DNA from 2 places in the Clostridium aromativorans genome. Region 2 is predicted to be linked to the other one. Evidence: a T-box and tRNA genes for the amino acid it is inferred to sense, from the RefSeq annotation. Region 2 holds a T-box; the other holds one or more tRNA genes.
What was found. The T-box of region 2 lies ahead of proS (proline--tRNA ligase). A T-box ahead of a tRNA ligase gene usually reads a tRNA of that ligase, here a tRNA-Pro.

Region 1: it encodes a tRNA-Pro, which carries the amino acid that the T-box ahead of proS (proline--tRNA ligase) is inferred to sense. The anticodon was not compared.

What each region holds. Positions count from the first base shown of each region.
Region 1 covers NZ_JAJJPB010000005.1:114,624-119,741, reverse strand. Annotated here, with positions in the region: gene spoVG (septation regulator SpoVG) at 1-69, opposite strand, end outside; gene purR (pur operon repressor) at 171-986, opposite strand; gene murC (UDP-N-acetylmuramate--L-alanine ligase) at 1,201-2,577, shown strand; gene LN736_RS06595 (hypothetical protein) at 2,659-2,979, shown strand; tRNA gene LN736_RS06590 (tRNA-Pro) at 3,045-3,120, shown strand; gene LN736_RS06585 ([Fe-Fe] hydrogenase large subunit C-terminal domain-containing protein) at 3,300-4,649, shown strand; gene LN736_RS06580 (HAD family hydrolase) at 4,687-5,118, shown strand, end outside.
Region 2 covers NZ_JAJJPB010000007.1:32,363-37,480, reverse strand. Annotated here, with positions in the region: gene ftsH (ATP-dependent zinc metalloprotease FtsH) at 1-1,394, opposite strand, end outside; gene proS (proline--tRNA ligase) at 1,567-3,006, opposite strand; T-box leader at 3,078-3,303, opposite strand; gene LN736_RS07650 (GxGYxYP domain-containing protein) at 3,454-5,061, shown strand.

The DNA.
Region 1 (5,118 bases), on a different contig from region 2:
TACTGAAACAATAGCTTTCATCTTACCCTCGGCAGCAATTTTCCTCACTCTAACGTCTGTAATTTGCATATAAATCCACCTCCAAGATGCTTATGTATATACTATTCTCTATATTTTATTTTTTTCCTCCTTATTTTGTTAAAAACTAATAAAATTTTTTGAAAACTTCATTAGCTAAACATTTTTGAAGGAGTCAATAGTGCATTCCCATTTTCATTAATACCCTCAAAGTCCACTATCGATACATAATTTTGTACTAATTTTTTGGGAATTCCCACATTATCTATTAAAAATCCTATACCCAAAAGTTCACTTTCAAATTCTTTTAAAAGATCAATTATACCCATGGCAGTTCCGCCTGCCTTCATGAAATCATCGATAAATATACATCTGCTTCCCTTTTTCAATGCTTTTTTAGATAATGACATATTCTGAATTCTTCCTGTAGAGCCAGATACATAATTTACAGTTATGGTAGAACCCTCTGTAAATTTTGTTTCTCTCCTCACAACCACAAGTTGAACCCCCATCATTTTAGCTACTTCATAAGCCAGGGGTATTCCCTTCGTTTCCACTGTAACCACACAGTCAATATCCATATCTATAAAAATAGACGCTAAAACCACTCCTGCTGTATGTATTATATTTGGATTAAACATTATATCCGTCATGTATAAAAAATTACCTGGTATTATTCTTTCTCTATTTTTCAAAATAATACATAATTTTTCAGCAAATTTTTTGGTCTTTTCAGGAGATATACCGCATATGTACTTAACTCCACCTGCCGCCCCTGCTACAGTATCTATTCTTCCCATATCCAATCTACTCAAAGTGTCTCTGATTACTACTATGTCTTCACTTATTGTAGATTTTGCAGTATTAAACATTTCGGTAAAATTATTCAGTCCCATTATTTTATTAGGATTTTCAAGTAATATTTTCGTTATTGCAGCTATTCTATTGTTTCTACTAAATTTTTGCATTTTATCACCTATCTATATAACTTTACGAATAATATTCTAATATTATACTCTATTATTCATATTGTATTCTAAAAGCTACGGTTAATCAATACTTATTTATAAAACACCTGAAGAAATAAAAACGTTTTACATAGAAATATAATTTTATTGTGTTTTTTAGCTAATTTTTGTATATAATTATTGATAGGTTAGTTAATATAAGGAGTGATTTAAATTGTCATTTGATTTTGTAGAAAATAAAAAAGTGCACTTCATAGGCATAGGCGGAATAAGTATGAGCGGCCTAGCTGAAATTTTGCTTGAAAATAATTTTAAAGTATCCGGTTCTGATATTAAAGCTTCTCCAATAACAGACAAACTCAAATCAATGGGCGCTCAAATATATATAGGTCAAATTGCTGAAAACATAACACAGGACATAGACTTAGTAGTATATACAGCCGCTATTTCCGAAGATAATGAAGAACTCTTAAAGGCTAAAAATTTAAATATTCCCTTAATGTCCAGAGCTGAATTCTTAGGAAATATAATGAAAGGTCATAAATACAACGTAGCAGTATCCGGAACTCATGGTAAAACCACTACTACTTCCATGTTGTCCTCTATAACACTTAAGGCAAATTTAGATCCTACCATATTAGTAGGAGGAAATTTAGATATTATAAATGGAAATGTCAGAATAGGAAACAGTCCGTACTTCATTACGGAAGCTTGTGAATACAAAGAATCCTTTTTGAAATTTTTCCCATTTATAGGTATAATTTTAAATATAGATGCCGAGCACCTTGACTACTATAAAAATATAGACAATGTACAAAATGCCTTTGTAAAATTTGCTAAATTGATTCCTCAGAATGGGTATCTAGTATGTTACAATGAAGATAATAGAATAAATAAAGTAATATCCAGCGTAAACTGTAATATAATTACCTATGGTATAAATAGCGGAAATATCACTGCTCATGACATACATTTTGATAAAAATGGATGTGCCTACTTTAAAGTGTACAAGGATAATAAAGCCATACTTTCCCTACACCTAGCCATCCCGGGCAGACACAATATATTAAATGCGCTTGCCAGTATAGCTGTTTCTTTAATTTTAAATATATCAACAGAAAATATTAAAGATGCACTGGAGGATTTTAAAGGTACCCATAGAAGATTTGAAATTAAAAGCAAAAAAAATGGGATAACAGTAATAGATGACTATGCCCACCATCCTACTGAAATAAAGGCAACTTTAAGTGCAGCTCAAAATTATCCTCATAAAAGAATAATCTGCGTGTTTCAACCACATACTTTTTCGAGAACTATAAACTTATACAGAGAATTTACTTCCGCTTTTGATAATGTAGATGAATTAATCCTCGCAGATATATATCCAGCAAGGGAAAAGGATACCGGCAAAGTGAGCTCAGCCATGCTAGCTAATGATATTTCAAAAAGAGGAATAAAGTGCAGCTATATTAAAGATTTCAACTCAATAGTAAACTATTTAAAAAATAATTTAAAGGAAGGAGATCTCTTTTTAACTATAGGTGCAGGAGATGTTTTTAAAATAGGTGAAATGTATTTGCAATCAAAATAACTTACAAAATCTATAATTTGGTGTTAAAACACTTCTAATAAGGTAATACTATAATTGATAAGCCATTGGAGGTGTTTTAATTTGAAAAACTTTTTAATATCTGCATCAGTTGATATATTCTTAATACTAGTATCCTATTTTTTATTTATAAAAATACTCAGCGGACCCATAAGGCATAAGTTATATGAAAAATTTTTTAAATCTTTTGCTAAATTTATAATCTATCTGTTTTTTATAACCTTGATTATAACAGGTTTAAGTGCATTCATATTATACAGAACCTCTTATATAGCTTATATAAATATAATATCTCCAGCTTTAGTATCTATACTGGTAGGATTTTTAATGTCAACAGTTCCTACAAGAGGTGAAGGCGATAATTCTAATATGACTGCAAAATAAAATATTTTCATATAAAATTTCTACTGTGACGTTTATATAATATATGTTATAATGTATTATATAAACGGGGTGTAGCGCAGATGGTAGCGCGCTTGCTTCGGGAGCAAGAGGTCGCAGGTTCAAATCCTGTCACTCCGACCATTTATATAGGTGGGTTTGTGGATATTTAGATCTATTGATTTGATGATACCTACCTTTTTTAGTTTATATTATGTTAAAGTAAGAGCCCCAGCTTATTTTTAAGCTAGGGGTTTCCTATACATTAAATCAAACTTTGAGCTCATCAACAAATCAATTACATAAGGAGCTGTACCATTAATATGAAAGATCAATATAGAAATTTATTTAAATCCCTGATAGAATCCTATTATAATGGAAATTTTGAAGATGAAGTAAAATTTATTTTATCACAGAGTAAAATCAATAAAAAAGAGCTTTGTAAAATCATATCTTCACTATGCGGCACCAGTACAGACTGCAGTTCTAATTTTACGGAGGATCTAAAAAAAGCAATAAAATCTTACAAACCTGATGGAAAAATAGTCAATAAAGTAAAATTCTGTACTATGGAATGTATGGACAAAACCGGCAAAACTCTATGCCAAAAATCCTGTCCTTTTGATGCTATTTTAATGGATGCTGCCCAAAATAGTATCCATATTGATAAACACAAATGCACCGACTGTGGTTTTTGTGTAGAAGCCTGTCCTACTGGAGGTATAATGGATAAAGTACAATTTCTTCCCTTAGCGAATATATTAAAAGGCAACTCACCGGTAATAGCAATTGTAGCTCCTGCTATAATAGGTCAGTTTGGGAAAGATGTAACTCTTGGGAAACTTAGAAGTGCCTTTAAAAAATTAGGATTTACAGACATGATTGAGGTGGCATTTTTTGCGGATATGCTCACTTTAAAAGAGGCCATAGAATTTGATAATCATATAAAAGACGAAAAAGATTTTATGATAACTTCCTGCTGCTGCCCTATGTGGGTAGGTATGTTAAAAAAAATTTACAATAATTTGATAAAGTACGTATCACCATCTGTTTCTCCTATGGCCGCTGGAGGAAGAGTACTCAAAAAATTAAACCCAAATTGCAAGGTGGTATTTATAGGTCCCTGCATTGCTAAAAAATCTGAAGCAAAAGAAAAAGACATAATTAAAAATATAGATTTTGTACTAACTTTTTCAGAAGTAAAAGATATATTTGATACTCTTAATATACATCCAAATGAGCTCAAAGAAGAGCCTTCTACAGAATATGCTTCCAGCGGCGGAAGGTTATATGCACGTACAGGCGGAGTATCAATTGCAGTAAGTGAAGCTGTAAAAAGAATTTTCCCTGAAAAATACAAATTATTCAAAGCAGTAAAGGCAAATGGTGTAAAAGAATGCAAATCCATACTTTCCAGAGCTCAAAATGGGGAAATAGAGGCTAATTTCATTGAAGGCATGGGATGTATCGGTGGGTGTGTAGGTGGGCCCAAGGCAATTATACCAAAAGAAGAAGGTAAAAAATATGTGGATAAATTTGCCGATGATTCTGAAATAAAAGTCTCCATTGACAGTGACTGCATGAATGAGATATTGGATAAGATAGGCATACATTCCATAGAGGATTTTAAAGATAAAAACAAGATAAAATTGTTAGAACGATTTTTTAATTAAAATATTATTTTTCATAACACAATATGAGGTGATCGTCATGCTTGAAAATATCAAGGGAGCTATTTTTGACATGGATGGAACTCTCCTGGACTCCATGTGGCTTTGGGAAAATATAGATAAAGAATATTTAAGTGAGAAAAATATACCTTTTACCATAGAACTAAAAAACACTATTCAAAATATGACCCTTGATGAAACTGCAAGATATCTTAAAGATGAATTTAATTTAACTGAAAGTGTATCTGAGATACAAAAAGAGTGGTACAATATGCTTTTCTATGAATATTCCCATAATATTTCTTTAAAACCTGGTGCAAGAGATTTTTTACATCTCTTAAAAAAGAAAAAAATAAAAATGGCTCTCGCCACCAGCAATTATAAAGCTATAGCAGAAACAAGTTTAAAGAAAAATAAAATATACAATCTATTTGATTCAATAGTAACTACAGAAGATGTAAAAAGAGGAAAA
Region 2 (5,118 bases):
GGGAGCTGCATAGTATACCCTAATGCCCCCATAGTTCTAGGGACTATAGTTATTTTATGAACAGGATCAGTATGCTTTAAAAGAGCTGCCACCAATGCATGACCGACTTCGTGGAAGGCTACCTGCTGTTTTTCTTCAGGCGAGAGTATTCTATCCTTCTTTTCCTTACCTGCTATAATCACTTCCACTGCTTCTTCTAGATCCTCCTGATTTACTTGAGATCTATGATTTTTAACAGCTCTTAGTGCCGCTTCATTTATCATATTTGCCAAATCTGCACCCACAGCTCCCGGAGTAGCTTTTGCTATATTATTTAAATCAACGTCCGGTGAAACTTTCACACCCTTTATGTGCACTTTTAAAATATCTTCCCTTCCCTTTAAATCAGGCCTGTCAACTATAACTCTTCTGTCAAATCTGCCAGGTCTTAAAAGAGCTTTATCTAAAACTTCCGGTCTGTTGGTAGCTGCCAATATAACTACACCTTTGGAAGAATCAAATCCATCCATTTCCGCTAAAAGTTGATTCAGCGTCTGCTCTCTTTCATCATTTCCCGATATATTTCCCTCTCTGCTTTTTCCAATGGCATCTATTTCATCTATAAACACTATACAGGGAGCTTTTTCCTGAGCTTGTTGAAAGAGATCTCTCACCCTTGCAGCACCCATACCTACAAACATCTCTACAAAGGCTGATCCTGATATTGAAAAAAAAGGCACTTTAGCTTCACCAGCTACCGCTTTTGCAAGAAGAGTTTTGCCTGTCCCTGGAGGTCCCACAAGAAGGGCTCCCTTAGGAAGTCTGGCACCTATCTCCACATACCTTTGAGAATTGTGTAAGAAGTCTACAATTTCCACAAGTGATTCTTTTGCCTCTTCCTGACCTGCTACATCTTTAAAATTTACACCAGTTTCATTTTCCGCATATATCTTAGCTGTATTTTTCCCGAAAGACATCACTCCACTGCCCATCTTTTTATTCAATTTTCCCAAAAACAGTTGAAGTAAAAATGCAATTATTATAAATGGGAGAACCCAGTTTATGAAAAATCCCCTTATGGCAGTGTTCTCTTGAGGTATTCCTCCATATTGGATCTTGGCGTTATCAAGCTTTTTAATCAAATCTGGATCTGTTATTCTCTCAGTATAAAGGACTTTGCCTCTATCTGCTTCATCTTGAGATTTTGGAATTATAATCAATTTATCCTTACTTATCTGCACTTCAGAGATTTTATTTTGGTTTATATCATTTATAAAATCACTGTACTTTATATGTTGGGATTTCAGCCCATTCATATATTCATTTGCTACAAATATAATCATAGCTGCCAATAATGCATAATAGATAAGATATCTCCACTTTTTATTACTATTAAACTTTTTATTATTAAACATATTATGGCCTCCACTTTATTTCAGCTTATAATTCTATTTATATTATAACAATAAATATTCTTTTTCCTAATAATATTTACAAAATATTTTCAAAGTTATTTTTAACCATTGCAAAAATAAAAAATGATATGAAAACTTTCGTTTTCATATCATTTCTAATTTTAGCTGGTATTTAATATGCCCTTCCCCAATATACTAACTTGTCGGCCTTTTTGCCGCAGCAAACGCAGGTATCCGAAATGTGTTCCTGATCAAAGGGGATACATCTTGAAGTTGCCCCTGTAACCTCCCTGATTTTTTCCTCACATTTGGCATCTCCACACCACATAGCTCTCACAAAACCCGACTTATTTTCCTCAATATTCTTAAATTGTTCCATATTTAGAGCATCACGGGTATTATTATCTCTAAAGGATTTTGCTTTTTCATACATGGAATTGTGAATTTTATCCAAAAGCTCCGTTACCTGGCTTTCCAGATCATCTATTGATACTGTGAACTTTTCTCCCGTATCCCTTCTTGCCAGTACCACCTGATTTTTTTCAATATCCTTAGGTCCTATTTCAAGTCTGATTGGAACACCTTTCATCTCGTATTCGCTGAATTTCCAGCCCGGTGTTTTATCGGCATCATCATCAATCTTGACCCTTGCAATTTTAGACAGCCTATCCTTCAATTCATTTGCCTTTTTAAGCACACCTTCCTTGTGCTGCGCTACAGGTATAACAATCACCTGTATAGGTGCTATCCTTGGCGGCATGACCATACCGTTGTCATCACCATGTATCATTATTATTGCCCCGATCAGCCTTGTAGTTACAGCCCAGGTAGTATAATGTACATACCGCTGTTTACCTTCCTTATCGGAATACTGGATTCCAAATGCCCTGGCAAAATTTTCACCAAGATAATGTGATGTACCTGCCTGCAGGGCCTTTCCATCGTGCATCAAGCTTTCAATGGTATAGGTATCCACAGCACCTGCAAATTTTTCGCTCTCGGTTTTTTTGCCCTGAATTACCGGCATAGCCAGAATATCCTTACATAAATCGGAATATAGATTCAATATATATCTTGTTTCTTTCTCCGCCTCTTCTTTAGTAGCGTGTATTGTATGCCCTTCCTGCCATAAAAATTCTGCTGTTCTCAAGAACGGCCTGGTGGTTTTCTCCCACCTTATTACTGAACACCATTGGTTATACAGCTTAGGCAGATCCTTATAAGAGTGGATTATCTTAGCAAAATGATCGCAGAACAGTGTTTCTGAAGTCGGCCTGACACATAATCTCTCCGCAAGCTCCTCATTTCCACCTTCAGTTACCCAGGCCACCTCCGGAGCAAATCCCTCAACATGTTCTTTTTCCTTTTCCAATAAATGCTCTGGAATAAATATAGGCATATATACATTTTCATGCCCTGTTTCCTTTATTTTTGTATCTACGTATTTCTGAATGCCCTCCCATATTGCATAACCATAAGGTCGTATTATCATACATCCTCTTACACTGGAATAATCTGCCAGTTCTGCTTTTCTCACAATATCCGTATACCATTGAGCAAAATCTTCACTTCTGGACGTTATCTGTTCCACCAATTTCTTTTCCAATTTAATTACCTCCAAAATAGAATTATAGTTTAAAATTCATATGATTAAATTTAAATATAAAAAAACCTCCCATCCCATAAAGGGACCGAGGTTACATTCGGCGGTACCACCCTGCTTTAATATATTCAAATATCAAACATACTCACTTACTTACAATCTTAACGGCAATTACCGCTGTATCCTACTACTGTTTCAGTACAGAGCTCTAAGGCAGGTTCAGTATGGCTCTTTTGAAAACTTCCACCTTGCATTTTCTTCTCTTAAAAAGGTATCATACCTACTAATCCTCTTCTTAGCATTTTAGCATCCATTTAATTTTAAACTTATTTTATATGATAGAATATAAAAAATTTATTGTCAATAGTTTTTATATTTATTTTTTGATTTCATGCCCAGAGAAAGTACAATAAATTATATAAAAAACCACATACTAAGATCAGGAGGTGAATTCATATGAAATTAAAAAATTTGATCCTAGGAATTATTTTTATTTTTTTAAGCACCTTAATCTGTACAGATGCAAATGCTTTTTCAGGCCATCAATATTACGTAAAAAATTCCAGAACACCTAAATATCTCTACGTAATACAGCAGAACGATTTAAGTTCCGCTGAAAATACCATGATAGCCACACTGCAGGGGGTAATATCAAATAAATCCGATTCCCAGATATATACTTTAAATAAAAATCAGCCGGATTATAGAATATGGCTGGAGGATCTAAAAGAAAATTACGGTGTCAATTACAGCATGGTGGAGGATCCCTGGTACCTGCTGGATAAATTTAAAAGCTTTGTAAAAGGCTATGTACTCTACGACAACTCCTCCAAGAAAGATCCTTCCATAAACAACGCCTGTTCCCTGGCAGCTTTAAAAGATTCCATAGCTGTAGACAAATCCCTTGAAACCAAAGTCAAAAATATGGGTATAAAAATGCAGCAGGACTGCAGAAACACCGATAAATACTGGGCCTACGATAACCTATGGAATAGGGGGCTGAATCATTCAACGGTAATTGAGCTGTCCCCCGGAAGAGATTCCGCCCTCAGAGATTACGGTATAATGAGCAGATCCCTGGTATTTTATGAAGATGACCCGAAGGATTTCTCCCTGAGAAACAAGGTATTTGAATCCATGGAAAGTGACTCCACATGTCTTGGATGGGGTCCTGACGAAAAGGGTAACATAAGTACAGCTTCCAGAAATGGTGTAAGCGTGGTTCCTGCAGACTGGTCCTATAATCTGACGGTGTTGAGCGCTTTTCCCTCTTCTCCTCTAATTCAAAAAAATGGATCAGATTCCACAAAAAATTCAGCTTCAAAAAACACCCACTATGTGACCTTCATTATGTCAGACGGAGACAATCAGCAGTGGAATCTTGGAAGCAATTTCGGCTCTTCCAAATGGTACGGTTCACCTGAAAGGGGCAGCTTCAACATGGGCTTCAGCATAAGTCCGTCCCTGTATGAACTGGCGCCAACTGTTCTAAAAATGTATTATAAAAATGCATCTTCAAATACCTCTAAGGATTATTTCACCGTGTCCCCTTCCGGAAACGGATACATGTATCCCAGCGAATTCAAGTCAGATTCCCTGAAGCCTTTTTTGAAAAGGTTAAACAGCTACATGAAAAACTCGGATCAAAAATACGTGTCCGTTCTAGATAACTGGTCCCTCTATAACAGGAATCTCTGGGATAAATACACCGCCTGCTCAAATATCCAGGGCATATTCTATTTGAATTACAACAGGCAGGACGATTACAAGGGCAAAATAGTGTGGAGCAGAGGCAAGCCCGTAGTATCCTGCAGAAATCTGCTGTGGTCCAAAATAGAAGAAAACGAGGATCTGGCAAGAGATATAAACAGGTACGTAAAAAACGGCTTCACGGATATAAGCAGACCCGAGGCATACACCTTTGTATACGTGCATGCCTGGAGCAAAAGTATGGAAGATGTAAATGAAGTCATAAGGCAGCTGAATAAAAATCCTTCTGTAAAAGTGGTGGCACCGGACACTTTCATGGAGCTTATAATGGAAAATGTAAAACACAATGAATAAAAACTTTTGTAGTATAAATATACCAGCTATAAAAAGCATCCGGTATATTTATTGGCT